Regions from separate parts of the Nonomuraea sp. NPDC049625 genome, predicted to be linked through region 3. Evidence: riboswitches for the same ligand, from Rfam matches in the RefSeq annotation. Region 3 holds a riboswitch; each other region holds the start of a gene.
What was found. Region 3 has a riboswitch for cyclic di-AMP ahead of AB0J87_RS52120 (hypothetical protein). Riboswitches for the same ligand answer to the same signal wherever they lie in the genome.
Positions count from the first base shown of each region.

Region 1 (9,595 bases), on a different contig from region 3:
CGCCGAGGCGGTCAAGGAGTGGCAGGAGGACCGCGGCCTGGACGAGACGGGCGTGGTCGAGCTGGGCCGGGTCGTCTTCGCCCCCGGCAAGGTACGGGTGGAGAGCCTGGAGTCCGAGGAGGGCCAGCCGGCCACGCCGGGACAGAAAATCCTGACCTATACGGGCACGTCCAAGGTGGTCACGGTCGAGCTGGAGGCCGAGGACCAGCGGATGGCCAAGAAGGGCGCCAAGGTCGAGGTCACGCTGCCGGACGGCAAGAACGTACGGGGCAAGGTCACCGAGGTGGCCACGGTCGTCAAGCCGGGCGAGGGCCAGAACGCCGAGCCGGAGACCCGGGTCGAGGCGCTCGTCTCGATCGGCGAGTCCAAGTCCGCCAAGGGGCTGGACAAGGCGGCGGTGGACGTGACGTTCACGGCCTCCCAGCGCAAGAACGTGCTGACCGTGCCGGTCGCGGCGCTGGTGGCGCTACAGGAGGGCGGCTACGGCCTGGAGATCGTCGAGGGGGGCAGGTCCCGCTACATCAAGGTCGAGACGGGGCTGTTCGCCGGGGGACGGGTCGAGGTCAGCGGTGACGGGCTCACCGAGGGCATGACCGTGGGGATGCCGAAATGACGTACCCCATGATCGCGCTGACGGACGTGTCCAGGACGTATCCCGGCGGCGTGGCGGCGCTGCGGGAGGTGTCGCTGCGCATCGAGCACGGCGAGCTGATCGCCATCGTCGGGCCGTCCGGCTCGGGCAAGTCGACGATGCTCAACGTCGTCGGCACCCTCGACCGGCCCACCTCCGGGACCATCCACATCGACGGGTACGACGTCTCCAAGCTCTCCGACAACCAGCTGTCGGCGCTGCGGGCCACCACGATCGGGTTCGTGTTCCAGTCGTTCCATCTCGCCGCGAAGGTCCCGGCGCTGGACAACGTGGCCGACGGCTTGGTCTACACCGGCCTGAGCCGGTCGGAGCGGCGGCGCCGCGCGGCCAAGGCGCTCGAACGGGTCGGGCTCGGGCACCGGATGGACCACGAGCCGCACGAGCTGTCCGGCGGCGAACGGCAGCGCGTGGCCATCGCCAGGGCGGTGGCGGGCGACCCGCCGCTGCTCCTGGCCGACGAACCGACCGGGGCCCTGGACTCGGTGTCGGGTACGGGGGTGATGGAGTTGTTGCACGAGCTGAACGCGAGCGGCACCACCATCGTGATCATCACGCACGACCGGGAGATCGCCGCCAGCCTGCCCAGGCAGGTGCGGATGCGCGACGGCCGGATCATCTCCGACAGCGCGCGGGTCCCGCTGGAGGCGGTGTGATGGCCGTCGTGGAAGCGCCCCGGCCGAAGTTGTCCCCGGCCAGGATGCGGCCCCGCGACGTGATGCGCGTCGGGGCGGTCGGCCTGCGTACGAGACCGCTGCGGGCCTTCCTGTCGGCGCTCGGCATCGCCATCGGCATCGCGGCCATGGTCAGCGTGGTCGGGCTGTCGTCCTCGTCGGGCGCCGAGCTGGACCGTACGCTCTCCGCGCTCGGCACCAACCTGCTCACGGTCTCGTCCGGAACCACGCTCATGGGCGAGGCCGCGCAGATGCCGAAGGACGCGGAGGCGATGATCGAACGGATCGGCCCCGTCCAGGCGGCCTCGTCGATCGGGCGCATCAGCGAGGCCAAGGTCTACCGGTCGGAGGAGATCCCCGAGGCCCAGACCGGCGGCATGACCACGTACGCGGCCCGCCTCGACCTGCCCGCCACCGTCGGAGCGACGCTGCGGAGCGGGACCTGGCTCAACGCCGCCACCGAACGCTACCCGGCCGCCGTGCTCGGCTCCTCCGCGGCCCAGCGGCTCGGGGTGGGCTCGATCGGGGCTGACACGCAGGTCGTGATCGGCGGCGTCCGCTTCGCAGTCGTCGGGGTCATGAACCCGGTGGCGCTCGCCACCGAACTGGACAGCGGCGTCCTGGTGGGCTGGCCGGTGGCGGAGTCCAGGCTGGGCTTCGACGGGCACCCGACCACGCTCTACACCCGTTCGGAGGAGTCCAAGCTGGAGGCCGTACGCCAGGTGCTGGCCGGCACCGCCAACCCGGAGGCGCCCAACGAGGTGGACGTCTCCCGCCCGTCCGACGCCCTGGCCGCCAAGCAGGCGACCAGCCAGGCGTTCGCCAACCTCCTGCTGGGGGTGGGCGCGGTGGCCCTGCTCGTGGGTGGGGTGGGGGTGGCCAACACGATGGTCATCTCGGTGCTGGAACGCCGCGCCGAAATCGGCCTCCGCCGCTCGCTCGGGGCCACCCGGGGGCAGATCCGCACCCAGTTCCTGGCGGAGTCGCTGCTTCTGTCGGCGCTTGGCGGGGGAGGGGGGATCCTGCTGGGGACGGGTGTCACGATGGGCTACGCGCTGTACAGCGGCTGGCCCTCCGTGGTCCCGGCCTGGGCCACCGTCGGCGGCCTCGCCGCCACCCTGGCCATCGGCGCCGCGGCCGGCCTCTACCCCGCCATCCGCGCCTCCCGCCTCTCCCCGACCGAGGCCCTGTCCACCCCCTGAGGCCCTCCCGGCGGCGGACCCAAGGGGCCGGGTGGTGTCAGTCGGTGGCGTAACAGGTGGTCTTGCCGATGACCCGGACGCCGGGCCGGTCGCCGGAGAGCACGGTCAGCTCGAACGTCAGCCGTGTCTCGGGATTGCGCAGGACGGAGACGTCCTGATCCCCATCCCGCAGGTCCAGGTCGTCGACCACCTTGTCGTACCCCATCTCCTGGAGCCGATCCAGCAGCCCCGAGGAGGCGGAGGCGAGGTCGCTCTCGGCGCGGAAGTACCGCCGCACCTGCCCCGGCACGCACGAGTCGTCGTCCACCGGCGACTCGGTCGACAGCCGGAGGCCGGCGGAGCTGAGCAGGGCGCCGCCGTCGGAGTCGAGCTGCCGGGCGGCGTCTTCGAGTGTGGGCAGCTCGGCCGCCGCCGTGCAGGCCGTCATCGCCGCGACGCAGAGAAGCACCGCGGATAAGCCGTGACGGCAGGCGCGCACGATCGGACCATATCCGAGATCGTCCGGGGCCCTCCACCAAAAAAGCGAAAACAGAATGATCAACGGCGCCGGCGGAGCCGGGCACGCAGTCCCAGGTCGTCCACGCAGGTGCCGAGGCCGAGCGCCACGCACTCCAGCGGCCGCTCCGCCCGCCGTACCGGCATGCCCAGGGACTCCCGCAGCCGCTGCGCGAGCCCTGCGAGCAGCGCGCCGCCCCCCACCAGCACCGCGCCGCGATCCCCGAGGTCGCCGGTCAGCTCGGCGGGGCAGCGCTCGACGGTCTCCATCGCCGCCCACACGATGGACTCGATCGCCGGACCGGCCGCCTCCCGGATCCGCTCCACGGGCAGCCGCACGTCGTGCTCCTGACCGGTTTCGGGGTCCCTGGCTCGTACGGTAACGGGATTCCCGTCGGCGCCGGCGTGGTGTTTGGCCGCCTCCGCCTCGCGTTCGTCGATCGTGCGGCCGTGCTCGTGCTCGACCAGGCGGGCGATGGCCCGGTCCACGGCCCGGCCGCCGCCCGGGACCGCCGTCGTGGCCACGGCCTCCCCACCGGAGAGCACGGCGATCCGGGCCGAGTCGCGCCCGATGTCGATCACCATGCCGCCCACGTAGTCGCGGACCGGCAGGCCCGCGCCGAGCGCCGCCGCGAGCGAGTGCGGGATCAGCCGGATCTGCCTGGCCTCCGCCTCGTACGCCACGTCGCGCAGCGTGGCCCGCTCGATCGGCGTGGAGCCGTCGGGCAGCGCCATGATCAGGCGTGGCCTGGCGAGCGGGCGCCGGTGCACCTTGCTCAGGAAGTGCTTGACCATCCGCAGGGTGAGGTCGCCGTCGGCCGGCAGGCCGCCGCTGACCGGCCAGCAGATCTCCTCGCCCGTCGCGTCCGCGCCGTACCCGATGATCTTGCCGGTACGGCCGTCGATCGTCACCGCGGAGGGTTCGTCGAGCACGATGCCCTTGCCCCTGACGTAGATCCGCGTGCGGGAGCCCCCGAGGTCCATCGCCAGGTCGCGGCCGAGGAGACTCATGACGCGACTGCGGACGTGGCGATCGTGGCGGGCATGCGGGGTCTATTTCCTGGGCCGCTCCAACGCAACACCAGGAACGGAGTGGTTCCCCTTTACCTGAGCGGGCGGGCTCAGCGGCTCCTGAGGGCGGCCAGGGTCTCCTCGGCCCACTCGATGCCGGTGCGGACCTGGGCCAGCCCGAGCCGGAGCGCGTAGTGGCCGGTCCCCTCCGCGGGCTGGCAGTCGAGGACCACCAGCCGTGCCTCGTACCCGGCCTTGATCCGCTCGACCACCGCGATCGCCTCCTCCGTGGAGAGCAGCGGCAGCAGGAACGCCTGCAGCGCGGTCTCGTTGCGTACGACGAAGACGGGCTCGTGCTCCACCAGCCACGTGTGCAGCTCCCGCGCCCCCTCGGGGGTGATCGTGTAGATCTTGCGCCCCCTCGCGCCCTCCGACGAGGCCGCCACCAGGCCGTCGGCCGCCATCTTCACCAGCTCGGGATAGATCTGCGTGTGCCCGGCCTGCCACACGTGGTTGAGCGAGTGCTCGAACTTCTTGGCCAGGTCATACCCGCTCGCCGGGCCCACGGCCTCCAGCAGCCCGAGAAGTGCGATCCGAAGGGACATGCGCGCCAGCATATCGAAGACTTGACATGTCAGAATTTACATATCACTCTTCACATGTGAATGATGACATGAAGCCTCAAGGGCTCCTTTTGCTCGCGGTGCTCGGCGGGATGTTCCTGGCGATGCTCGACCAGACGATCGTCGGCACCGCGTTACCACGGATCACGGCCGAGTTGGGCGGCACGACGCTCTACGTCTGGGTGGTGACGGCGTACCTGCTCACCTCGACGGTGACCGTGCCGCTCTACGGCCGGCTCTCCGACCAGCACGGCAGGAAGGCGCTGCTGCTGATCGGGATGGTGGTGTTCGTGGCCGGGTCCGCGCTGTGCGGGGCGGCGCAGGACATGCCGCAGCTCATCGCGTTCCGCGCGCTGCAGGGGCTCGGCGCGGGCGCGCTGCTGCCGCTGTCGATGGCGTTGGTGATGGAGATGTTCCCTCCGGGTACGAACGGCGCCCGCGTGCAGGGCGCGCTCGGCGGCGTGATGGGCCTGACGTACCTGGCCGGGCCGTTCCTGGGCGGGTTGTTCACCGACCACGCGACCTGGCGGTGGGCCTTCTACGTGAACGTGCCGATCGGCCTCGTGCTGATCGCCATCGTCGCGCGCCGCCTGCCGAACCGGCCGGGCGTGGGCGGCGGCGGGCGCCCCGACTACGCGGGCATCGCGGTCTTCACCGTGGCCATCAGCGCGCTGCTGCTGGGCCTGACGGAGAAGGGCCTGGACGGCAACACCTGGACCGACGCCGCCGTGGCCGGGCCGATCGTGCTCGCGGCCGCGTTGCTGGCGGTGTTCGTGCTGGTCGAGAGGCGGGCGGCCAGCCCGATCATGCCCATGCACCTGTTCGGCAACCGCACCTACACGCTCGTGAACGTCACGTCCTTCTTCACGGCCTTCTGCATGTACGCCGGCGTGGTGTTCCTGCCGCGTTACTTCCAGCAGTCCCTCGGCGTCAGCGCCACCGAGTCCGGGCTGAGGATCTACCCGATGACGCTGGCCATGGTCCTGGGCAGCGTCGTCATGGGCGCGCTCATGTCCAGGACCAGGGTCTACAAGCCGTGGCTGGTCGCCTCCCCGTTCCTGCTCGTCGCGGGCACCCTGCTCTGCCTGAACCTGACCGCGCACACCGACGGGCTGCTGCTGGCCGGCTGGATGCTGCTGATCGGGCTGGGCATGGGCCCGATGCTGTCCGGCCTGACCGTGGCCTCCCAGCAGTCCGTCGAGCCGCAGTACATCGGCGTCGCCTCCGCGAACCTGACCTTCTTCCGCCAGATCGGCGGCTCCGTGGCGCTGGCCGTCGGCGGCACCCTCTACACCTCGACGGTCACGGCGGAGGCGCCCGTGCACGGCCTGGCCGCCGCGCACGCCTCCGCCGCGGCGGCGGTCATCCCGTCACTGGGGGTGGCGGGGGCGCTGCTCGCCCTGATCGCGCTGGTGGCGATGCCGGCCAGGCGGCTGGAGGTGCCCGCCACGCCGCAGAACAGGGTTGAGGCCAGTTTCGCGTCATAAGCGGCGCCATGCGAAGCTGTGATAGTCCCCAACACCATGGAGGTCCTCATGGCGGAAACACCGGAGCCGGAAGTCAGCGAGACTCCCGAGGACGAGATGAAGCGCAAGTTCCGCGAGGCGCTGGAGCGCAAGCGTAACCAGCACGCGGACTCGGGCGCGGGTGGCAAGGGCGGCGACCCATCGAAGATCCACGGGGCGCACGGTCCGGCTGCGAGTAAAAGATCGTTCAGGCGCAAGAGCGGCGGCTGAGGCCGGGAATTTCAAGGGGGTACGGCCATGCCGTGCCCCCTTTCTCTATGCCGGAGGCAGGTAGATCTTTACACCGATTCATGACGAACTGTTTGTGTTTGTCCGGAATACGTGGTTAGAGTGATGCCCACTTACCAGCCGGTGGCGTGGACCACACAAGGGAACCAGCCGGCTGGCGCCTAATCCCGATCACTCGGGAGCCGGGGACCCACCTCCCTGGGGTGAATCCGACCTTGTGTCGGTAGGGCAACTCCACCGCCCGAACCCGTCAGCTAACCCGGTAGGCGAGATGGAGAGGACATATGCAGAACTTGAATGATCACGTAGAACACCCATACGGCGTGATGACGGCCGCCCTCTGAGCGGTCCCTTCTCCAGGCTCGTTTCGCGCTCCGCGTAGCTTTCCCCCTGTCAGGTGCTTTGCCCTGCTACGCCCTTTTTCAGCGAGCGCAATCCCCCTGCCCCCTCGCGAAGGACTGTACTTTCATGTCTGCACGTTCTGGTTTGCGTACCCTCGCTCTGCTCACCGCCTCCACCGTCGGCGCGCTCACCATCGCCGGCACCGCGGCCCACGCCGACTCCAACACGGACGAGAAGGTCCTGCTCAAGGGCTCGACCACCGCTTCGTACTTCTGGGACGACTCCTCCGGCCGCGCCGGGGACACCGGTCTGCCCGCCGGTGGCAAGCCCATGCAGAAAGGTCTGGCCGCCAGCCCGAGCTGGCCGCTCATGACCGAGGGATACGTGATTCACGACGGCAAGAAGCTGCCCTTCTTCGTCGGCGACCGCGGCCCGGGCGTGCCCTCCAACAACGGCGTCATGCTCGACCTGGACGGCAAGACGTTCGCGGAGCTGACCGGCGGCTCGTTCAACATGGAGACGCTCGGCGTCGACGGCGTCGGCGGCCAGGGCCACATCAAGGTCGACTACGTCATCACCAAGTGGGGCAACGGTCCCGGCAAGAAGAACTACCCGGTCCCGTTCTCGACCGGCGCCTGGTCCGAGCGTGACAACAACCCGGCCGAGCCCCCGGCGGCCGGTGCGGCCGTGCCGGCGCCGGCGCGCGAGGCCGGAGAGTGGAGCGCCAGCACGGGCGCCGTCGTCGCCAGCGCCGTGGCCGCGGTGGGCGGCGGCGTGGTGCTCGCCAGCGACCGCGTCCGCAATCTTCTCAAGGGCTGAACTTTACGGACCTGGACCAGAATGTCATTCTGGTCCTCGTGACCACCCGCGTAGCCGCGAACGGCATCGAAATCGCCTACGAGAGCTTCGGCTCGCACGAGGGGCGCCCCCTGCTCCTCATCATGGGGCTCGGCGCGCAGCTCATCCACTGGGATGAAGGGCTCTGCGCGCTGCTGGCGGACCAGGGACACCACGTCGTACGGTTCGACAACCGCGACGCCGGTCTCTCCACACACTTCCACGACAAGGGCGTTCCCGCGATGGGGGCGCCCTCGCCGTATCTGCTGGACGACCTGGCCGACGACTCGGCGGGACTCATGGACGCGCTGGGCTGGCCGGCCGCCCACGTGGTCGGAGCGTCGATGGGCGGCATGATCGCCCAGGCGCTGGCCATCCGCCACCCGGACCGGGTGCTGACCCTGACCTCGATCATGTCCACCCCCGGCCCCTCGGCGGCCCCGCCCACCGAGGCCGCGCTCGCCACCCTCATGGCCGCGCCCCCCGCCGACCGCGAAGCGGTCCAGGCCCAGGCGGTGCTGACCTGGTCGGTCATCGGCTCGCCCGGATACGAGCTGGACCGCGAGCGGATCACCCTGCTGGCCGGACTCGCGTTCGACCGCTGCTTCGACCCCGGCGGGACGGCCCGGCAGCTCGCCGCCATCATGGCCTCGGGCGACCGCACGGCAGGGCTCGCCGGGGTGCGGGTGCCCACGCTGGTGCTGCACGGGGAGGCGGACCAGCTCGTCCCGGTCGCGGGCGGCCAGGCCACGGCCGCGGCCGTCCCGGGCGCCCGGCTGGTGACCTACCCGGGCATGGGCCACGACCTGCCGCGCCCGCTCTGGCCGTCCGTCGTGGCCGAGATCAGCAAGCTCACCGCTCCCTAGCCGAAGTGGGCACGGGTCTCCGCGAACGCCTGGTCCGTGCCCTCCAGCGCCCTGGCCACGTCGGCCTCCGTGTGCGCGGCCGACATGAACCAGTTGTGCCACGGGTGCAGGTAGACCCCGTGCCGCAGGCAGGCGTCGCTCCACCACATCGCGACGGAGAGGTCGGCGTCCCCGTCGAAGCTGAGCCACGGGATCGTGACGGGTCCCGTCTGGTTCACCACGAACCCGTGGGACTTGGCCTGCGCGTAAAGCCCTTCGCGGAGCTGCGTGCCCGCGCGTTCCATGGCGCCGATGCCGTCCGTGTCGCGCAGCGTCTCGATGGTCGCCTTGGCCGCCGCCATGGCGACCGCCGAGAACCAGAACGACCCCGTCGAGTACAGCGTCTGCGCCGGTCCGCGCAGCGCGTCCGTGCCGGTGACGGCGGCGATCGGGTAGCCGTTCGCCATGGCCTTCGACCAGGCGGTCAGGTCGGGCCGCACCCCGTACGGCTCCCAGGAACCCCGCAGATCGACCCGGAACCCGGCCCGCACGTCGTCGATCACCAGCGCGGCCCCGAGCCGGTCGGCCAGGGCGCGGGCGCCCCGCGCGAAGGCGGGCTCCACCAGCTCCTGGTCCTCGAACGAGTCGTGCTTGAACGGCGTCACGATGATCGCCGCCACGTCGCCCTCCACGGTCGCCGCCGCGGCCTCCAAGGACTCGAGTGAGTTGTACGTGAACTCCACGAGGTCGGCCCGCTCGTTGGGCGTCGTGCCCGCCAGGGAGGGAGTGCACCAGGGGTCCGCCCCGTGGTAGGCGCCGTGCGCCATCAGGACCTTGGTCCGGCCGGTGGCGGCGCGGGCGACCATGAGCGCCTGCGTGGTGGCGTCGGTGCCGTTCTTGGAGAACATCGCCCAGTCGGCGCTGGGCACGGTGTCCACCAGCAGCTCGGCCAGCTCCACCATGACCGGGCCGGGGCCGTTGAGGCAGTCGCCGAGTGCGGCCTGCCGGGCGGCGGCCTCCTCCACGCGCGGGTGGCGGTGGCCGAGCACGACCGGGCCCCAGCTGCACATGAAGTCGATGTACTCGCGACCGTCCACGTCCCACTGGCGGCAGCCCTCGCCGCGTTCGAAGAACTGCGGGAAGCCGGGGGCGAAGAGGGCGGC
Region 1 is NZ_JBFAOQ010000021.1:47,754-57,348, forward strand. It holds gene AB0J87_RS54230 (peptidoglycan-binding protein) at 1-613, shown strand, start outside; gene AB0J87_RS54235 (ABC transporter ATP-binding protein) at 610-1,305, shown strand; gene AB0J87_RS54240 (ABC transporter permease) at 1,305-2,525, shown strand; gene AB0J87_RS54245 (hypothetical protein) at 2,563-3,003, opposite strand; gene AB0J87_RS54250 (rod shape-determining protein) at 3,063-4,031, opposite strand; gene AB0J87_RS54255 (PadR family transcriptional regulator) at 4,142-4,636, opposite strand; gene AB0J87_RS54260 (MDR family MFS transporter) at 4,693-6,141, shown strand; gene AB0J87_RS54265 (DUF5302 domain-containing protein) at 6,190-6,390, shown strand; cyclic di-AMP (ydaO/yuaA leader) riboswitch at 6,557-6,692, shown strand; partial or broken gene AB0J87_RS54270 (hypothetical protein) at 7,081-7,356, shown strand; gene AB0J87_RS54275 (alpha/beta fold hydrolase) at 7,608-8,453, shown strand; gene AB0J87_RS54280 (aminotransferase class III-fold pyridoxal phosphate-dependent enzyme) at 8,450-9,595, opposite strand, start outside.
Region 1: it holds a riboswitch for cyclic di-AMP, as region 3 does, so the genes downstream of both, AB0J87_RS54270 (hypothetical protein) here and AB0J87_RS52120 (hypothetical protein) in region 3, are expected to answer to the same signal.

Region 2 (9,595 bases), on a different contig from region 3:
CTCGGACGGCACCTGCGAGTTCTGCCGGGAGGGCCTGTACACGTCCTGCGTCCACGGCGGCTTCTGGGACGGCGAGCCCGACGAGGGCGGCCAGGCCGAAGCCGTCCGTGTCCCGCTCGCCGACGGCACCCTCGTCAAGCTCCCCGTCGCGGCCGACTCGGCCCTCATTCCGTCCCTGCTCACGCTCTCGGACGTCTTCGGCACCGGCTACCACGCCGCGGTCGCGGGCGGCGTCAACGAGCGCACCCGGGTCACCGTGATCGGTGACGGCGCCGTCGGCCTGCTGGCCGTGCTCTCGGCCAGGCGCCTCGGCGCCGAGCAGATCATCCTCATGGGACGCCACCAGGTGCGTACCGACCTCGGCCGGGAGTTCGGCGCCACCGACGTCGTCTCCGCCCGCGGCGAGGAGAGCATCGCCCAGGTCCGCGACCTCACCGGAGGGCACGGTACGCACGTCGTGCTCGAAGCCGTCGGCACCATGCCCGCCTACGAGCAGGCCCTCGGAATCGTCCGCCCGGGCGGCGTCATCAGCCGCGTCGGCGTCCCGCAGTACGAAGAGGCCCCGATCGGCTTCGGGAGCCTCTTCCGCCACAACCTCCGCCTGGCCGGCGGACCCGCACCGGTCCGGGCCTACATCGAGGAACTGATGCCCGGCATCCTGGACGGCACCATCGAGCCGGGGAAGGTCTTCGACGCCACGACCGACCTCGACGGCGTCCCAGCCGGTTATCAGGACATGGCCGACCGCAAGAGCCTCAAGGTCCTCATCAAGCCCTGACCGGCGATGCCGGACTCTCCGCGCGACCGGCCGCCGCTGCGAAGCGTGCGGTCATCCAGGTTCTACGGCGATGGCCGTCCGCCTCCTCTTGCGCTGCTGATTCATTTGTGACGGGAAGGAATAGATATGTCTGATGAAGCCCCTGCGTCTGCTGGTCCAGCCTCTGCCACAGCCGACGGGTCCTCCTCGACGCTCAGCCGGCGTACCTTCATCACGACCGCCACTACCGTGGGGGGCGCGGTCGCGGCCGGCGGGCTCATCCCGCAGTCTCCGGTGAGCGCCGATCCGGCGGCCGCCACTGAGGTGCCGCTCAGCGGGCGGGTGTCGCTGACCGTCAACGGCGAGCGGCACGCCGCGTCGATCGACAACCGGACGTCGCTGCTGGATTTGCTGCGTGAGCAGTTCGGGCTGACCGGAACCAAGAAGGGCTGCGACGCCGGGGCGTGCGGCGCCTGCACCGTGCTGGTCGACGGTCGCCGGGTCAACGGCTGTCTGACGCTGGCGGTACGGCTGGAGGGCGCCGAGGTCACCACCGTAGAGGGGCTGGCCCTTGACGAGGACGACGACCTGCACCCGTTGCAGCAGGCGTTCATCGACCATGATGCCTTCCAGTGCGGCTACTGCACCCCCGGCCAGATCATGTCCGGCGTCGGCTGCATCCGGGAAGGGCACGCCGGCTCGCCGGAGGAGATCCGGGAGTGGATGAGCGGCAACATCTGCCGCTGCGGCTGCTACGTGAAGATCGTCAAAGCGGTCGAGCAGGCCGCCGGCGGGAAGTGAGTGCCGATGTATCCCTTCTCCTACACCAAGGTCTCCGACGTCGGTGGCGCGATCGCCGCCGGGCGTCGCGGCGGCCGCTACATCGCCGGCGGCACCACCCTGGTGGATCTGATGCGCGAGAGCGTCGAGCGCCCCGGCGAGCTGGTCGACATCAGCGCCCTTCCGCTGAGAGGAGTGACTGCCACCGCGGGCGGGGGCCTGCGCATCGGCGCGCTGGTGTCGATGTCCGAGGCCGCCGCTCACCCCAAGGTGCGCGGCACGTTCCCCGTCATCTCGCAGGCATTGGAGCTGAGCGCCTCGCCCCAGCTGCGCAACATGGCCACCATCGGCGGCAACATCATGCAGCGCGCCCGGTGCACGTACTTCCGCGACGTGACGGCGCCCTGCAACAAGCGGCAGCCGGGCTCGGGGTGCGCGGCGGTGGGCGGCTTCAACCGCAGCCACGCCATCCTCGGCGCCTCCGACCAGTGCGTGGCCACCCACCCGTCGGATGTCGCCGTCGCGTTCGCGGCGCTGGAGGCCACCGTGCACCTGCTCAGCCCGGACGGGGAACGCGGCGTCGCCTTCGCCGACTTCCTGCTGCAGCCGGGCAGCACCCCGGACCGGGAACAGGCCCTGCAGCCAGGGGAGTTGATCACAGCCGTCGAGATCCCGGCCTATCCGCGCCCGCTCAGATCCGGATATCTGAAGGTTCGCGACCGGCAGTCGTACGAGTTCGCGCTCACGTCGGCGGCCGTCGCCCTGCATGTGCGGGGTGGAGTGATCCGTGAGGCGAAGGTCGCCGCCGGAGGCGTGGGCACCGTGCCGTGGAAGCTGCCCGCCGTCGAGCGCCAGCTCATCGGCGAGCGGCCTTCCGAGGCGCTGTGGGCCGAGGCGGCCGAGCAGGCGGTCGACGGAGCCCGGCCGCTGCACCACAACCGATTCAAGATCGAACTGCTCAAGCGCACCGTCGAACGCCAGCTGCGCGTCGTAGGAGGTATGAAGTGAGCCCCCAGCCGCAGGCAGCCGTGGGCGCGCCGCTGTCCCGGGTGGACGGGCGGCTGAAGGTCACGGGCAAGGCACTGTACGCCGCCGAGCACGACGTCGACGGCGTCGTGCACGCGGTCATCGTCGACAGCGGCATCGGCCGTGGACGTATCACCTCGATCGACACCCGGGCCGCCTTGGCCCACCCGGGGGTGCTGCGGGTGATCAGCCACCTCAACGCGCCGAAGCTGCCGTACCGCGACAACTCCGGGTCGAACAACCCGCCCGGGCGGCGGCTGCGGGTCTTCCAGGACGACCGGGTGCTCTTCTACGGTCAGCCGGTCGCCGTCGTGGTGGCCACCACCCTTCAGGCCGCGCAGCACGGTGCGGGCCTGGTCGAGGTCCGCTACGACGCCGAGCCGTCCTCGACTGATCTGCACGAGGCCGAAGCGGATGAGCCGACGCGTTATGCGCGCGGCGATGCCGAGGCCGGCCTGCGTTCCGCGGCCGTACGAATGGACCTGACCTACCGGACGGCGCGCAACCATCACAACCCGATGGAGCCGCACGCCACCATCGCCCGCTGGAACGGCCACAGGCTCACCGTCTGGGACAAGACCCAGTGGGTCGTGGGCACGCAGACCGAGCTCGCCGCGGTGTTCGGCATCCAGACGCAGGCAGTACGGGTGATCTCCCCGTTCGTCGGCGGCGCTTTCGGCTCGGGGCTGCGGTGCTGGCCGCACGTGGTCGTCGCCGCGGTGGCCGCCCGCGAGACGGCTCGTCCGGTCAAGCTCGTCCTGAGCCGCAAGCAGATGTACTTCGGCACCGGCTTCCGGCCCTCCTATGAGTACCGGCTGCGTCTGGGCAGCGACCGGCGGGGGCGCCTGACCGGCATGGTCCACGAGATGGACGCCGAGACCTCGTCGTACGAGAAGTTCACCGAGTCCATCCTGGCTCCGGGGCAGATGCTCTACAGCATGCCCAACGTCTCGCAGGCATACCGGACGGTGCCGCTGGATGTGAACACCCCGCTGTGGATGCGCGGCCCCGGCTTCGCCACGGCGTCCTTCGTCATCGAGTCGGCCATGGACGAACTCGCCCACAAGCTCGGCATCGACCCGATCGAGCTGCGCCGGCGCAACGAACCGGCGCAGGACGAGTCGAAGAAGCTGCCGTTCTCCACCCGCCGGCTGCGCGAGTGCTACACCGTCGGCGCCCACGAGTTCGGCTGGCGCCGCCGATCCTCCAGGCCGCGTTCCCGGCGCGAGGGCGACTGGCTGATCGGCATGGGCATGGCCGCCGGCGTCTACGACACCGCGCGTTTCGCCGCGCAGGCCCGGGTCCGCCTGAACGCCGACGGCACCGCTGTGGCAGAGGCCGCCGCCAGTGACATGGGGCCGGGCACCTACACCTCCCAGACCCAGGTCGCCGCCGACGCCCTCGGGTTGACCATGCGCACGGTGACCTTCCGGCTCGGTGACTCGCTCTTCCCGCCGACCCCGCCGCACGGCGGCTCGATGACCATGGCAAGCGTCGGCTCCGCTGTGCTCGACGGGTGTAACCAGGTGCGACGGCAGGCGATCAAGCTGGCCGTCGAGGACCGTGACTCGCCGCTGTATGGAGCGGACGCCGACGTCGTCGTCGTCCGCAGCGGCCGGATGCACGTCGAGGACGACCCCGCGCGCGGCGAGACGTACCAGCAACTCCTGGCCCGCAACAACCGCTCCCACCTGGAAGCGCTCGGCTCCTTCGCCGGGCCGTCCGGTCCCGAGCGGCACTCCTTCTACGCCTACAACGCGACCTTCGCCGAGGTGGCCGTCGACGCGACGCTGGGCCTGGTGCGGGTGCGGCGCATGCTCGGCGTGTACGACGCGGGCCGCATCATCAGCCCCAAACTCGCCCACAGCCAGGCGATCGGCGGCATCGTGGGCGGCATCGGCACAGCCCTGCTGGAGCACACGGTCACCGATCACCGCGACGGCCGGATCGTCAACGCCAACCTGGCGGACTACCTCGTCCCCGTCAACGCCGACGTCCCCGACATCAAGACCATCTACCTGGACGGCGAGGACAGCGAGGCCGACCCGCTCGGCGTCAAGGGACTGGGCGAGGTCGTGCACGTCGGCGTGGCGCCCGCCATCGCCAACGCGGTCTTCAACGCCACCGGCCGCCGCATCCGCGAACTGCCCATCACCGCCGAAGCACTGCTCTGACCCGGGCGCTCCAGCGACTCCTTCTTGATGGTGTCGAGGTGGTCGAATTCCCAGACGTTCAGTCCGCAGGCTTTGAGCAGGGACGGTACGTCGAGGTCGGCTTCGGGGGCCAGGATGGCGCCTTGGGCGTCGGTGAGTCCGGCCCCGATCGGTTTGCCGGTGCCGAGCCCGTGTCGTTCGAAGGGCAACCCGTCTGCGGTGCTCAGCCAGTTCGTCCACGGTCTGAGCCCTGATGAGGAGGCGGCCCTGCGCGCGCTGCTCGACGGATCCGGGAGCGACAGGTGAATCTGGAGATCTACCTTCCCGTCGCGCTGCTCACCATGGCGAGCACGCTGATGGCCTGGCGGCAGCCGCGCATGCACCCGGCCTGGCACGCCCGGTTGCTGATCCTTCTCATCGGAGCCACGGCCCTGACCGTGCTGGGCATGCTCGCCTTCGTCGTCATGATCGCGATAGGCACATTGACGGCGGCCAAAGCCACCGTGATGGGCCGCGTCCTCATCGGCCACGGGCAGGTCCCCGCGGCTGTCGCCGGTGTGGTGATCGTGCTCCTGCTGATCATGGGCGGCGCCGTCATCCATGCCGTCGCACGCTGGCATCGGGACCTGCGGGATGCCAAGGCGCTGGGCACGGGCGTGGTGGCCGACGAGCGCCCCTTCGCCATGGCGGTACCGGGAAGGCGTGGAGGAGTGATCCTCTCCAAAGGGCTGCTGAGCATGCTGTCCCGGCGGGAGCTGGAAGTGGTGCTCCGTCACGAGGCCGCGCACATCCAGTACGGCCATCATCTCTATCTGATGGCCGGCACCATCGCCACGAGGATCTTCCCTGCGCTGATCTACCCCTATCGGGCACTGTGCTTCGCCATCGAACGCTGGGCCGATGAACAGGCCGCCGCCGCAGTCGGAGACCGCGAGCTGACGGCGCGTACGATCGCCCGAGTCGCCTTGGCACAGCCGGCAGGGGAAGCCCGCACATTTCCTTCCCTGACCGGCTCTCACATCGCCCGCCGCGTCGAGGCCCTGCTCGGACAGAGCCCACCGGACAACCGCATCACAGGTCCGGTGCTGCTCAGCGGCGCCTGGATGGCCACGGGAAGCGCCATCTCACCCACTCTTACCCACCATGCCAGCTTGCTGCTTGTGCTGTTGTGACCACGGTGACGGGAATGTTCAAGCACCTGGAAACGGAATTCGCCTCTCGTCTCGGACGAGACTGTCTCGCCGTGCCGTCGAACAGGCTCGGCCTGTTCATGGTCCTGAAGCACCTGATGGCTCCGGGCGAGCGCCTGCTGATGTCACCGATCACGGCTGACGAGATCCTCTTCCTGGTGCTCGCCGCCGGGCTCCGACCGATCATGGCGCCGGTGTGCCGGCAGAGCGGCAACATCGACGCCACCCGGATCGACGAACTGAACTTCGACGGGGTGCTGACCACCAACCTGTACGGCCTGCCCGACGACGTCCATGCTCTTGGCAGGCTCTGCGCCGAACGGTGGATCCCCTTGATCGAGGACGCCGCCCACGCCCTGCAGACCACCGTCGGCGGCGTTCCCGTCGGCACCTTCGGCGCGGCGGGGGTGTTCAGCCTGTCCAAGCACGCGGGCGCGGCACCCGGTGGCATGATCGCCCTGTCGTCGCCGCATCAGCGGCCGGCTCTGCTGGAAATGCGAGAGCGCTGGAGCACTCCCCGGTACCGCACGGTGGAACTCGCCGCCCTGCTGAAGACGATCGCCCGCAACACGCTGGCCGGGACCCTGCTGTCCCTGCCCGCGTGGCACATGTCCCACGCCCTTGGGCTGCTGGAAAGCCGACAGGGCCACCGCATCGAGCTACGCCGTACCGCGCTCGCCCCGAGACTGGGCGGTCTGGCCTCATCGGCGGCGGGCGTCGGCGCGCTGGATCCCTGGATCCGCGCCGACAACCACCACTACCGCGCGAGGCCCGGCAGCCTGACCGAGAGTTACGCGCTCCGCAGGATGCAGGTGATGGACCGCCAGAGGGAACGTCGCCTGGCAGGAGTGGCGAGCCTTGCCGCTCTCCCCATGGCCGCCCCTGCCGTACGGGATCACATCGACCAGCCGCTGTTCCGGGTGCCTCTGCTGGTCGAGAACCGCGAGCGTGCCATCGAAGCGTTGCGGGGACAAGGCGTGATCACCGGATACATCTACGATCCACCCTTCGACGACTACGCCCCCGGCCTGATCGAGCCCTCGCCGCTGCCGCAGGCGGCGAACTGGTGGGCCCGACACGTGCTGCCCGTGGATCCGCTGCAGGCCGAACAGGCCTGGCCGGTACTCGCCACGCTCTCGTCACCCGAGGTACCGGCGCGGCCCGCCTGACAACGAAACCAGGGAGATCAGCGAGACCCGGTAGCGCCGCAGCTCAGGCGGCAGGACGGCCCAGGCCGCGCAGTTGGGCGGGGGTCAGCGCGGAGACGTTCTGGTCGATGGGGGATTCGGTGTACTGGTGGATGGCCCAGGACTTCCAGTCGGCGGGCGGGGTGATGGCGCCCTTGGCCTTGCTGTAGTGGGCGACCCACAGGGGGTACTGGGCCAGGCCCTTGCCGTAGGTGTTGGCGAAGTTCCAGCCGCTGTAGATCATCGGGGTGATTCCGGTCTTGGCCTTCACGTGCGACAGCCAGGTCTTGGCCCAGGCGTTGACCTCGGCCACGGACTTGCCGTCGGTGGTCTCCAGGTCCAGGACCAGCAGGTCGCCGGCCTTGGCCGGCTGCGAGTTCACCATGGCGAGGAAGTACTCCGCCTCGGCGATGGGGTTGTTGCTGGGGTGGCCGAAGTGGTACGCACCCCGCACGATTCCCTTCTTGCCCATTTCGCGCCAGTGGCGGGCGAACGAGGAGTCGCGGAAGGACGTGCCCTCGGTGGCCTTGATGATGCCGAACTGGGCCGGGCTGGCAGCCCAGTCGTACTGGGACTCGTACCTGGAGACGTCCACGCCGTAGGTGAATGCCCTGGTCCCCTGCTGGGCTTCGTGCCGCGTGTCGTGGTCGGTGGTCGAAGCGAGCGCGGTGCCGGTCGCGCCCGTGAGGGCGGCGGTCCCGGCCAGGATCGCGCCGGTGATGGCGAGGCTCAGGTGCTTGGCGGGAAGAGCGCGGTGGCTCTTGAGGGAATGGGCGAGTGCGGCAAGCCGGGGCTTGAGCATGAGGGTATTGACTCCTTGCTTCCATGCCGCCTACCGGGTTAGCTGACGGGTTCGGGCGTGGAAGTGCCCTACGGGCGCAGCCTGGGCTGGCGTCCGATTCACCCCGAAGAGAATGGGTCCCCGGTTCCGCGAGGGGGCGGATTCGGCGGCCGTACGCGACGCTGGGGGCGGCGTACGGTCTGGTCAACGAAACGGCAACGCAGCGACGGAAAGGTTGGTCACTGCGCTTATCACAGGTACGTAAAGGTATATATCTCCCCATGGATGGTGCAAGCGGGACAAATCCGATCTTCGGTGTATCGGGCCCGAAACGCCTTGCCGGTAGCAGGTTCGGAGCCAGGTAAAGGTTTGCGACGCGTCCCCGTTCGCTTCTGCCCGGCTGGCTCAAGCGGGCCCGGAACTCTCCCGTGCTGTCCCGGCGGCGTTGCCGGGGCGGTTGATGCCGGTCTCGTAGGCGAAGATCACGGCCTGGATGCGGTCGCGGAGGCCCAGCTTCATCAGGATCCGCTTCACGTGGGTCCTGATCGTGGACTCCTCGACGACGAGCGCGGCGGCGATCTCCCGGTTGGACAGGCCGCGGGCGACGAGTTCGAGGGTCTCGCGCTCACGTGGGGTCAGCGCGTCGAGCCTGGCCTGGTCGGCGAGGTCCGGGGCGGGCGGCGGTCAGGGGCGCTGGCTTCGCCCCGGCGAGACCGGCGCGGTCGTGCTCAGCCAGATCGTGCGCGACAACACCGTCCCCGGGCTCGGCGCCGGCGACACCGTGCGGCTGTTCATCGACGGCAAGCCCAGCACCTGGCGTCTCGCCGGGATCGTCGAGGAGAGGGAAGGCGTCGGTGGCGGCGCGTACACCACGGCCGAGGGCTACGCCGCCGCGAGCGCGCAGCCCCCTCTCGTCAACCAGCTCCGCGTCATCACCACCGCTCACGACGAGCGGACCCGCGAGGAGGTCGCCGCCGCCGTCGAACGTGCGCTGACCGGCGCGGGGATCGACGTGGGCACCGCTGCTTCGGTCAGCCGCACCAATGCCGCCTCCGCCGGGCACATGGGGCCGGTGCTGCTGGTCCTGCTCGGGGTGGCGCTGCCGCTGGGCGTGGTCGGTGCCATCGGGCTGGCCTCGACCATGAGCGCGAACGTCCTCGATCGCACCCGCGAGTTCGGGGTGATGCACGCGATCGGCGCGCGCCCCAAGGCCGTGCGCCGGGTCGTCGTCACGGAGGGAGTGCTCCTCGCCCTGGCGGGGTGCGTGGTGGCGATCCTGCCGGCGCTCGGGCTCACCGCCGTCCTCGGCGTCGGGCTCGGCAACCTGTTCACCAAGGCACCACTGCCGTTCACTATCTCGCTGCCGGCCGCCGGCATCTGGGTGGCGCTGTCCGTCCTGGGTGCGGTGCTGGCCACCGAGGCCGCCGCCGGTCGCGCCTCGCGCATCACCGTACGTGAGGCCCTCAGCTACTTGTGAGACGGCGAGCTGCCGCTCGTGTCGAGGAGTTGGCAGGTCAGGGCGTCGCAGGCCCAATGCTCCCAGCGCTGCGGCGTCCATGCTCGGCCGGTGACGAGCAGGTGGTAGGTCTCGGGGCTGAGCACGGCCAGGGCGATGTCGGCGGCTTCGTCGACGCTATGGCGCAGGGTCGTCTTGCCCGCCAGGGCCTCGGCCAGGGTCAGCTGTACGGTGTGGCGCTGTTCGAGGTTGGTGCGCCACACCT
Region 2 is NZ_JBFAOQ010000034.1:29,403-38,997, reverse strand. It holds gene AB0J87_RS61695 (zinc-dependent alcohol dehydrogenase family protein) at 1-778, shown strand, start outside; gene AB0J87_RS61690 ((2Fe-2S)-binding protein) at 905-1,558, shown strand; gene AB0J87_RS61685 (xanthine dehydrogenase family protein subunit M) at 1,565-2,545, shown strand; gene AB0J87_RS61680 (xanthine dehydrogenase family protein molybdopterin-binding subunit) at 2,542-4,737, shown strand; gene AB0J87_RS61675 (M48 family metalloprotease) at 5,019-5,888, shown strand; gene AB0J87_RS61670 (DegT/DnrJ/EryC1/StrS family aminotransferase) at 5,903-7,075, shown strand; gene AB0J87_RS61665 (GH25 family lysozyme) at 7,119-7,895, opposite strand; cyclic di-AMP (ydaO/yuaA leader) riboswitch at 7,908-8,053, opposite strand; partial or broken gene AB0J87_RS61660 (helix-turn-helix transcriptional regulator) at 8,280-8,522, opposite strand; gene AB0J87_RS61655 (ABC transporter permease) at 8,938-9,351, shown strand; gene AB0J87_RS61650 (TetR/AcrR family transcriptional regulator) at 9,342-9,595, opposite strand, start outside.
Region 2: it holds a riboswitch for cyclic di-AMP, as region 3 does, so the genes downstream of both, AB0J87_RS61665 (GH25 family lysozyme) here and AB0J87_RS52120 (hypothetical protein) in region 3, are expected to answer to the same signal.

Region 3 (9,595 bases):
CGCCGGGCAGTGGGGGTCGGCCCTGGCGTTCGCCTGCTCCCAGTTCGACCTCGAATGCCAGATCTGGATGGTGCGCGCCTCGTACGACCAGAAGCCGTACCGCCGCTCTCTCATGCAGGTGTACGGCGCCACCGTCCACGCCAGCCCGTCACCCGTCACCGGCTCGGGCAGCAAGGTGCTGGCGGACGACCCGGACTCGCCCGGCAGCCTGGGCATCGCGATCAGCGAGGCCGTCGAGGTGGCCGCCGCCACGCCCGACGCCCGGTACGCGCTCGGCTCGGTACTCAACCACGTGCTCCTGCACCAGACCGTGATCGGCGAGGAGGCGCTGGAACAGCTGCCCGAGATGCCGGACCTGGTCATCGGCTGCACCGGCGGCGGCTCGAACTTCGCCGGCCTCACCTTCCCCTTCCTGCGCGAGAAGCTGGCCGGGCGGATACGGACCGTGTTCAGGGCGGTCGAGCCGGCCGCCTGCCCGTCGTTCACGCGCGGCGTGTACGCCTACGACTTCGGCGACACCGCGGGCCTGACGCCGCTGCTCAAGATGCACACGCTGGGGCACGCGTTCATCCCCGACCCGATCCACGCGGGCGGCCTGCGCTACCACGGCATGTCGCCGCTGCTGTCGCACATGTACGAGCTGGGCCTGTTCGAGGCGGTCACCCGCGCCCAGAGCGAGTGTTTCGAGGCGGGTGTCCGCTTCGCCAGGACCGAGGGCATCGTGCCCGCCCCGGAGCCCACGCACGCGCTCGCGGAGACGATCGCCGAGGCCCTGCGGTGCAAGGAGAGCGGTGAGGAGAAGGTGATCCTGACCGCGCTCTGCGGCCACGGCCACTTCGACCTGGGCGCGTACGACCGCTACCTGGCCGGGCACCTGGAGGACTACACGCTGCCGCAGGACCGCATCGAGCAGGCCCTGACCGAGCTGCCGGGCTGAAAGCGGGGTGGCCGCCGAAAGAGGCGGCCACCCGGTCAGCGCGCCGTGGGGCGCTTGCCGTGGTTCGCCTTCTTCTTCTTGCGTGCCTTGCCCTTGCGTGAGCGCCTGGCCATAAGCTCGCCTCCGGTGATCGGGCCGATGATCGGCTACGCCACGAGCCTCCCCGCCCGTGCTGACCAGCGCAAGCGCAGCACGCGAACTAACATTCCCCAACAATTCCGTGTCATAATTTGGTGGAATCTGTTGGAAGGAGCGGGCGTGCTCGCACAGCAGCGTCAGCAGACGATCCTCGAACGCGTGCGCAGCAACGGCGGCGTCCGGGTCGCGGACCTGGTCCGCGAGCTGGGCGTATCCGACATGACCATCCGTCGGGACCTCGAGGTGCTGGCCGAGCGCGGGTTGCTGGAGAAGGTGCACGGCGGCGCCACCGCCCTCGGCCCCGGCTCCACCGAGGAGCCGGGCTTCACCGCCAAGTCGGCCCGCCAGCAGCAGGAGAAGGAGGCCATCGCGCGCCGCGCGGCCGGCCTCGTCCGGCCGGGCACGGCCGTGGCGCTCTCGGCGGGCACCACCACGTGGGCGCTGGCCCGCCACCTGATCGCCGTCCCCGAGCTGACAGTGATCACCAATTCGATCCCCGTCGCCGAGGTCTTCCACCGCAACCCGCGTTCCGACCGCACGGTCGTGCTGACCGGCGGCGTGCGCACGCCGTCCGACGCGCTGGTGGGCCCGGTGGCCGTGGCCGCGATCCGCCGCCTGCACGTGGACACGCTGTTCCTCGGCGTGCACGGGATGAGCGTGCGGGCCGGGTTCACCACCCCCAACCTGCTGGAATCGGAGACCGACAGGGAGCTGGTGGCGGCCGCCAACCGGCTGGTCATCCCCGCCGACCACACGAAGTGGAACACGGTCGGCATCAGCACCATCGCCGAGCTGACCGAGGCCGACGTGGTCGTCAGCGATGCGGGGCTGCCTGAGGACGCACGCATGGAGCTGGCCGAACGGGCCGGAGAACTGATCATCGCGGAGGGCTCGTGAAGCGCACCATCACCCATCTGGCCGACGGCCGTGAGCTGATCTACTTCGATCAGCGGGACGACGCCGACCGGAGCGCGATCGACCGGCGGGTGCTCGACCCCCGGCCGGTGGCCTCCGAGCTGCGCTACGACCCGCTGACCGAGGAGTGGATCGCGATGGCGGGGCACCGGCAGACGCGCACGTTCCAGCCGACCGGTTCGGCGAGCGAGTGCCCGCTGTGCCCGTCGTCGGAAACGCGCTCGTCGGAGATCCCGGCGTACGACTACGACGTGGTGGTGTTCGAGAACCGATTCCCCTCCTTCTCCACCAATTTCGGGACTTATACAGACGCGGGGGGCCTGAGTGAGGTCCGGCCGGGAGTGGGGCGGTGCGAGGTGGTCTGCTTCACCTCTGAGCATTCGTCGTCGTTCTCCCAGCTCTCCGACGGCCAGGTGGAGCTGGTCATGGAGGCGTGGGCCGACCGGACGGCCGAGCTGTCCGGGATCGAGGGCGTGGAGCAGGTGTTCTGCTTCGAGAACCGGGGCGAGGAGATCGGCATCACGCTGGCCCACCCGCACGGCCAGATCTACGCCTACCCGTACGTCACGCCCAGGACCAGGCTCCAGCTCGCCGCCGCCAGGCGCTACTCGAAGGGGAACCTGTTCGCCGACGTGCTGGCCGCCGAGCGGGCCGCGGGGACGCGCGTGGTGGCCTCCAACGAGCTGTGGACGGCGTTCGTGCCGGCCGCCGCGCGGTGGCCGTACGAGGTGCACATCTACCCGCACCGGCAGGTGCCCGATCTGGCCGCGCTGACGGAGGAGGAGCGGTCGGCGTTCGCACCCCTGTACACCTCGGTGCTGCGGGCCTTCGATGACCTGTTCGGCGTGGTGATGCCGTACATCTCGGCCTGGCACCAGGCGCCCGTGCGGCAGGACCGCGAGCTCGGCTACCTGCACCTGGAGCTGTTCAGCATCAGGCGGGCGCCGGGCAAGCTCAAGTACCTGGCCGGGTCGGAGTCCGCGATGGGGGCGTTCGTGAACGACGTGCTGCCGGAGGAGGCCGCCCGGATGCTTCGATCACAGGTAGATCACTATTAGATTTCTAATGGGGGTCGCGTTACTCGTGATCTACCACTAACATCCCTTTTGTGCCTGGCCGTAACAGCAGGCACACGCCTAATCCCGGGCGAGTCGCCCGGGAGCCGGGGACCCATCCGCACCTGGGGTGAATCCACTTCGGTGGTAGGGCACGCAGCTCCCAGCCCGAACCCGTCAGCTAACCCGGCCGGCAGAGGGAGAGGAACATCCACGTGGCGGCTCCGTCCCCCGCGACTCTTGCCATCGGCCTCGTCACCGCCGCAGCCGTCGCCCTCCTGCCGGCGACCGCGGCCTCGGCGGCCCCCAAGCCGTCGGAGGCCGAGCTCCGCGCCCAGCTCAAGCAGCTCAACAGCAAGATCGACAAGCTCATCGAGAAGTACAACCTCAAGCGCGTCGAGCTGGCCAAGGCGCAGGCCGCCGCCAAGGCGGCCAAGGAGCGGCTGGCGGCCGCGGAGAAGACGCTGGCCGCCGCCGAGCAGCGGGTCGGCGACCTCGCCAGGATGCGCTACCAGAACCACGACCCGTCGCTGCCCTCCGTCCTGATGGTCCAGAACGGCGGCGGCGCCGCCCTGCTCGAACAGCTGACGGCCGAGCAGCAGGCTCTGGTCCAGGGGGTGGCCAAGGCCCGCGACGACAAGAAGAAGGCCTCCGACGAGGCCGCCGCGCTGGCCACCCAGATCGGCGTGGACGCCAAGGACGTGACCGAACAGCGCTCCGAGGCCGAGGACATCATCGACGACATCAGGAAGAAGCTCCAGGACCTCGTGCCGCTCGGTCCCGGCCGCAAGTCCGACGGGAGCTGGGCACCGGAACTGCCCTCGGGCTCGGACAACATCACGGCCCGTACGCGGCTGATGAAGGCGGAGCTGGCCAAGAACTTCAAGCTGCCGTACACGGTGGGCTGCTTCCGCTCGGGCTCCAGCGGCGAGCACCCGCTCGGGCGCGCCTGCGACTTCATGATGAGCACCGGCGGAACGATGCCCGCGGCCATCAACAACGCCCTGGGCGACCGGATCGCGGACTGGGCGCTCAAGAACAAGGGCAAGCTCGGCGTCAAGTACGTGATCTGGAAGCAGCGCATCAACATGGGCTCGGGCTGGCGGGCCATGTCGGACCGCGGCAGCGTCACCGAGAACCACTACGACCACGTCCACATCTCGATGTACTGAGCTGGATAAGGTCGGACATCATGACTGACACCCGAATCCCGCCCGCTCTCACCGGCGACGAGCGGACCACGCTGAACAACTGGCTCGAATGGCACCGCGGCACCCTCGCCGTCAAATGCGCGGGCCTGTCGGACGATCAGCTGCGCCTGCGCTCCGTCTCACCCTCGACCATGTCCCTGCTCGGCCTGGTCCGGCACATGGCGAACGTCGAACGCTCCTGGTTCCGCCGCGTGCTGAACGGCGAGGACCTCCCCAAGCTGTGGGACAAGGACCGCGACAACGACGCCGACTTCAAGGAAGTGGACGCCGCCTCCGTCAAGGAGGCCTTCGTCACGTGGGAAGAGGAGGTCGCCCGCGCCCGCGCCATCTCGGACGCCAGGCCGCTGGACGCCGTCGGTGACCACAGAGGCCAGGAATGCACCCATCGCTGGATCCTCATCCACATGATCGAGGAGTACGCGCGGCACAACGGTCACGCGGATCTGCTGCGCGAGCGCATCGACGGGGTGACCGGAGAGTGACGGGACCGATCAGGGCTCGGTGCGGAACAGCGCCCACACGGCCTTGCCGCCGCGGGCCAGCGGGTCCCAGCCCCAGCACTGGCTGTAGGTCTCGACGATGTAGAGGCCGCGCCCGTTCTCCGAGATGAAGTCCGGCTCCTTGGGGCGCGGCACCTCGTCGCTGGGGTCGGCCACCGCCAGCAGCACGTGCGGCTGTACGCGCATCAGCAAGAGCTCGATCTCCCGCCGTCCCGCCGCGTACATCGCGTAGCGCACCGCGTTGGTCACGAGCTCCGACACCACCAGCGCGGCGTCGTCGCTGAGTTCGTGCAGGCCCCAGCCCTTCAGGGTCGAGCGGGTCACGTCCCTGGCCGTCTTCACGGAGTCGGCCTGAAAGGGCAGCGGGCACGAGGTCGTGTACGGCTTGCCACCCATGAGCAGGTGGTCGAAGCCCACGTCACGGGTGATTTGCAATGCATCGGCAGTGGCCAGAGGATCCTCCACCATGCTGCCGATACCTCCCCGTTCCGCCCGACTTAGTGCATGTTTGGCCCAATATGCACTAAGCCATCATGGGTCACGATCGCTGCACCTGCAAGACCCAAATGCACGTGCACTTGCATTGTGCAGTAGCAAGCGGCGTTTTGGGGCATAACTCTGCTAATCGGACACGGGGTTGAGACCTTGTCATACCCGGCAATGTGGTGTCACTGTGTGTGCGGACCTTGATAGGAGGCAAAGTGACGCAGAACCAGCCGGGTTCCGGACCGACGGCGCTGCGCATCCTCCTGGGCTCCCAGCTGCGCAAGCTCAGGGAAGCGAAGAACGTCACTCGTGAGGAGGCGGGCCACCTCATCCGTGGCTCCGAATCCAAGATCAGCCGCATGGAGCTGGGCCGAGTGGGGTTCAAAGAACGGGACGTGGCGGACCTGCTGACCCTCTACGGGGTCATCGACAAGCAGGCCCGCTCCGCCGTACTCGACCTGGTCGCCACCGCCAACGAGCCTGGTTGGTGGCACCGGTTCAACGATGTCCTGCCCACGTGGTTCCAGGCGTACGTCGGCCTTGAAGAGGCCGCCGCCAGGATCAGGACCTACGAAGTCCAGTTCGTGCCAGGACTGCTGCAGACCAAGGAGTACGCAAGAGCCGTCGTGACCGCCGGATCGGCGGGAATCGGGGCCGAGGAGATCTCCAGAAGAGTGGATCTCCGGCTGGAGCGCCAGCGGATGTTCGACAGGCCGGACGGGCCAGTGTTCTGGGCCGTGATCGACGAGGCCGCCCTACGACGCCCCATCGGCGGCGTCGAGGTGATGCGGGCCCAGATCGAGCACCTCATCGACCTGATGCGCCAGCCCAAAATCACCATTCAGATCATGCCGTTCAGCTTCGGCGGGCACAGCGCGGAAGGCGGGGCGTTCAGCGTCCTGCGCTTCCCCGACACCGATCTGCCCGACGTCGTGTACGTCGAGCAGCTGGCGAGCGCGCTCTACCTCGACAAGCGTGAAGACGTGGACCGATACACCGAGGTGATGGAGCGACTCTGCGCCGTGAGCACCACTCCGGACGAGACGGTCGAGCTGTTGCGGACGATCGCGGACGAGTTCTGACGGACGGTAACGGATGATCGCGGGCGACTTGTGACGGCGCGGACGTCGTTGTTGGGTACGCATCTGCCCTAGACTGGCCATCGGCGTTGGATCCCGCCGTAGCGGAGCATGCCCAACACCGCACATGTGGGCGCGGCGCGTGTGCCGTAACCGATGGACGCGCCCGCGATCACTCGTAGCTTGATCAAGGAGACCATTCCGTGAAGACCGCTGTCGAGGAGCTCAGCCCGACCCGGGTCAAGCTCACTGTCGAGGTGCCGTTCGACGAGCTGCGCCCGAGCATGGATGCGGCGTACAAGAAGGTCGCGCAGCAGGTGCGCGTCCCCGGGTTCCGGCCTGGCAAGGTTCCGGCCCGCATCATCGAGCAGCGCTTCGGCCGGGCGGTAGTGCTGGAGGAGACCCTCAACGACGCGGTGCCCAAGCTGTACGGCAAGGCCGTCGACGAGGTCGACGTGTTCCCGGTCGCGCAGCCCGACATCGAGGTCACGAAGATCGAGGACGGCGAGCAGATCGAGTTCACCGCCGAGGTCGACATCCGGCCCAACTTCGAGGTGCCCGACTACCAGGGCCTCGAGGTCACGGTCGACTCCGCCGAGGTCTCCGACGAGGACGTCGACGCCCAGCTCGACTCCCTGCGCCAGCGTTTCGCCACGCTGACCGGCGTCGAGCGCGCGGCCGCCAACGGCGACTTCGTCGTCATGGACCTGCGCGCCGAGATCGACGGTGACAACATCGAGGAGCAGCAGGCCAGCGAGGTCTCCTACGAGGTCGGCGCCGGCTCCGTGCTCCAGGGCCTCGACGCCGCGCTCGAGGGCATGTCCGCGGGCGAGGAGAAGAGCTTCAAGACCGAGCTCGTCGGCGGCGAGAACGCCGGCGACGAGGCCGACGTGATCATCAACGTCAAGTCGGTCAAGGAGAAGGTCCTGCCCGAGCTCGACGACGAGTTCGCCCAGCTCGCCAGCGAGTTCGACACGCTCGACGAGCTCAAGACCAGCATCCGCGAGCAGGCCCGCCGCAACAAGCTGATCGACCAGGTCGTGCAGTCCCGCGAGAAGGCCCTCGACACGCTGCTGGAGCAGATCGACATCCCGCTCCCGGACAGCGCGCTCAAGGCCGAGGTCGACGCCCGCAAGCACAACCTCGACCACCAGATCGCCGAGAGCGGCCTGAGCCGCGACGCCTTCTTCCGTCTCTACCAGACGACGGAGGAGGAGCGCTTCGCCGAGTTCGACACCAACTCCGCCCGCGCGATCAAGGTCGGCTTCGTGCTCGACAAGATCGTCAAGGCCGAGGAGCTGGGCGTCTCCGAGCAGGAGCTGACCAACTTCGTCGTCCGCCGCGCCATGGAGATGGGCGTGCAGCCCAACGAGCTGGCCAAGCACCTCGCCGACAACGACCAGCTCACGCTGGCCATGGTCGAGATCGTGCGCGACAAGGCCAAGTCGGTGCTCGGCGACGCCGCCAAGGTCGTCGACACCGACGGCAACGAGGTGGACCTCAAGGCGATCTACGCCGAGATCAACGGCCAGGAGGTCGTGGAGGAAGAGGCCGCCGCCGAGGACGAGCCCGCCGGGGAGAAGTCCGAGGCGTAACCGCCTTCCCGCTCTTTCCGAAGCCCCCGAACCGTCCGGTTCGGGGGCTTCGGCCTTTCCGGGGGAGCTCCCGAAGAAGACGTGCAGGCCGTGTAAGGCCCTCAGAAGGCTCGTGGGCACCCGGAGGGCTTCGGCGGGCCTCTGGGTGCCGGACCCGCGGCCGGCAGGCCGTGCGTGGCGCTTCAGGGAGCCACGCCGCAGGAGGGCGTGCTGAACCTGCGCCGTCAGCGAACAGTACGGGGACCGGGCATGAGCTGTGCGCGGCGCGCGTTAAGGTCACAAGCAAAGCCAATCGATTACGACGCATCGGAAGGTGACGCTGTGACCAGCCCGCCGACCTTCTATCAGCCTGAGTCGCGAGGCCGTGAGAACGGCTCGTCCTTCCGGCTTGAGGACCAGCTTTACCAGCGCCTGCTGCGTGAGCGCATCATCGTGCTCGGGCAGGAGGTCAACGACGAGATCGCCAACCGCATCTGCGCCGAACTCCTGCTGCTCGCGGCCGACGACCCCGACCGTGACATCACGCTCTACATCAACTCGCCGGGTGGCTCGGTGAGCGCTGGCATGGCCATCTACGACATGATGGAATACGTACCGAACGACGTTTCCACGGTTGTGATGGGCATGGCCGCTTCGATGGGGCAGTTCTTGCTCACCGCGGGCACCAAGGGCAAGCGATATGGCCTGCCCCACGCCCGGGTCATGATGCACCAGCCGTCCGGAGGCATCGGCGGCACCGCGGCCGACATCGCCATCCAGGCCGAGCAGATGCTCTATGTGAAGAAGACACTGGCCGAGCGGATCGCCCACCACACGGGCCAGCCGCTGGAGCAGATCGAGGCCGATTCCGACCGCGACCGCTGGTTCACGGCCGAGGAAGCCAAGGATTACGGCTTCATCGACCACGTGGTCCGCAGTGCGCGGCAGGTGCCCTCACAGGGCCCGGTCTCCTAAGGGGGAGCAGAGAAGTGAACATCCAGAGCCGCTACGTTCTCCCCTCCTTCGTCGAGCGCACGTCATATGGCGTGAAGGAGATGAACCCGTACAACAAGCTCTTCGAGGACCGCATCATCTTCCTCGGAGTGCAGATCGACGACGCGTCGGCCAACGACGTGATGGCCCAGCTGCTGACGCTGGAATCGCTCGACCCCGACCGTGACATCAGCATCTACATCAACTCGCCGGGTGGCTCCTTCACCGCCATGACGGCGATCTACGACACGATGCAGTTCGTCCGGCCGGAGATCCAGACCGTCTGCCTGGGCCAGGCAGCCTCGGCCGCGGCCGTGCTGCTGGCCGGCGGCACCCCGGGCAAGCGATTCGCGCTGCCCAACGCCCGGGTGCTGATCCACCAGCCGTCCACCGAGGGTGGCGGCCAGGGCAGCGACATCGAGATCCAGGCCCGCGAGATCCTTCGCATGCGAAACCTCCTCGAGGACATCGTGGCGAGGCACTCCGGGAAGACCGCCGCCCAAGTCCGCAAGGACATCGAACGCGACAAAATTCTCAACGCGGACGAGGCAAAGGCGTATGGTCTGATCGATGACATCATCCCGTCCAGGAAGAAGCGCGCTCAGGCCGTGGCTTCCTAGACGGGACGTGACGCACCGGAGCGCTGCCCAATAGGGCACGTTCCGGTGCGACTCGCCGCTAGGGGGCTCACTGAGGGCCCAGAAGAC
Region 3 is NZ_JBFAOQ010000019.1:4,438-14,032, reverse strand. It holds gene AB0J87_RS52135 (TrpB-like pyridoxal phosphate-dependent enzyme) at 1-937, shown strand, start outside; gene AB0J87_RS52130 (DeoR/GlpR family DNA-binding transcription regulator) at 1,196-1,972, shown strand; gene galT (galactose-1-phosphate uridylyltransferase) at 1,969-3,048, shown strand; cyclic di-AMP (ydaO/yuaA leader) riboswitch at 3,114-3,255, shown strand; gene AB0J87_RS52120 (hypothetical protein) at 3,261-4,217, shown strand; gene AB0J87_RS52115 (DinB family protein) at 4,238-4,738, shown strand; gene AB0J87_RS52110 (ATP-binding protein) at 4,748-5,224, opposite strand; gene AB0J87_RS52105 (helix-turn-helix transcriptional regulator) at 5,458-6,324, shown strand; gene tig (trigger factor) at 6,525-7,916, shown strand; gene AB0J87_RS52095 (ATP-dependent Clp protease proteolytic subunit) at 8,238-8,870, shown strand; gene AB0J87_RS52090 (ATP-dependent Clp protease proteolytic subunit) at 8,885-9,508, shown strand.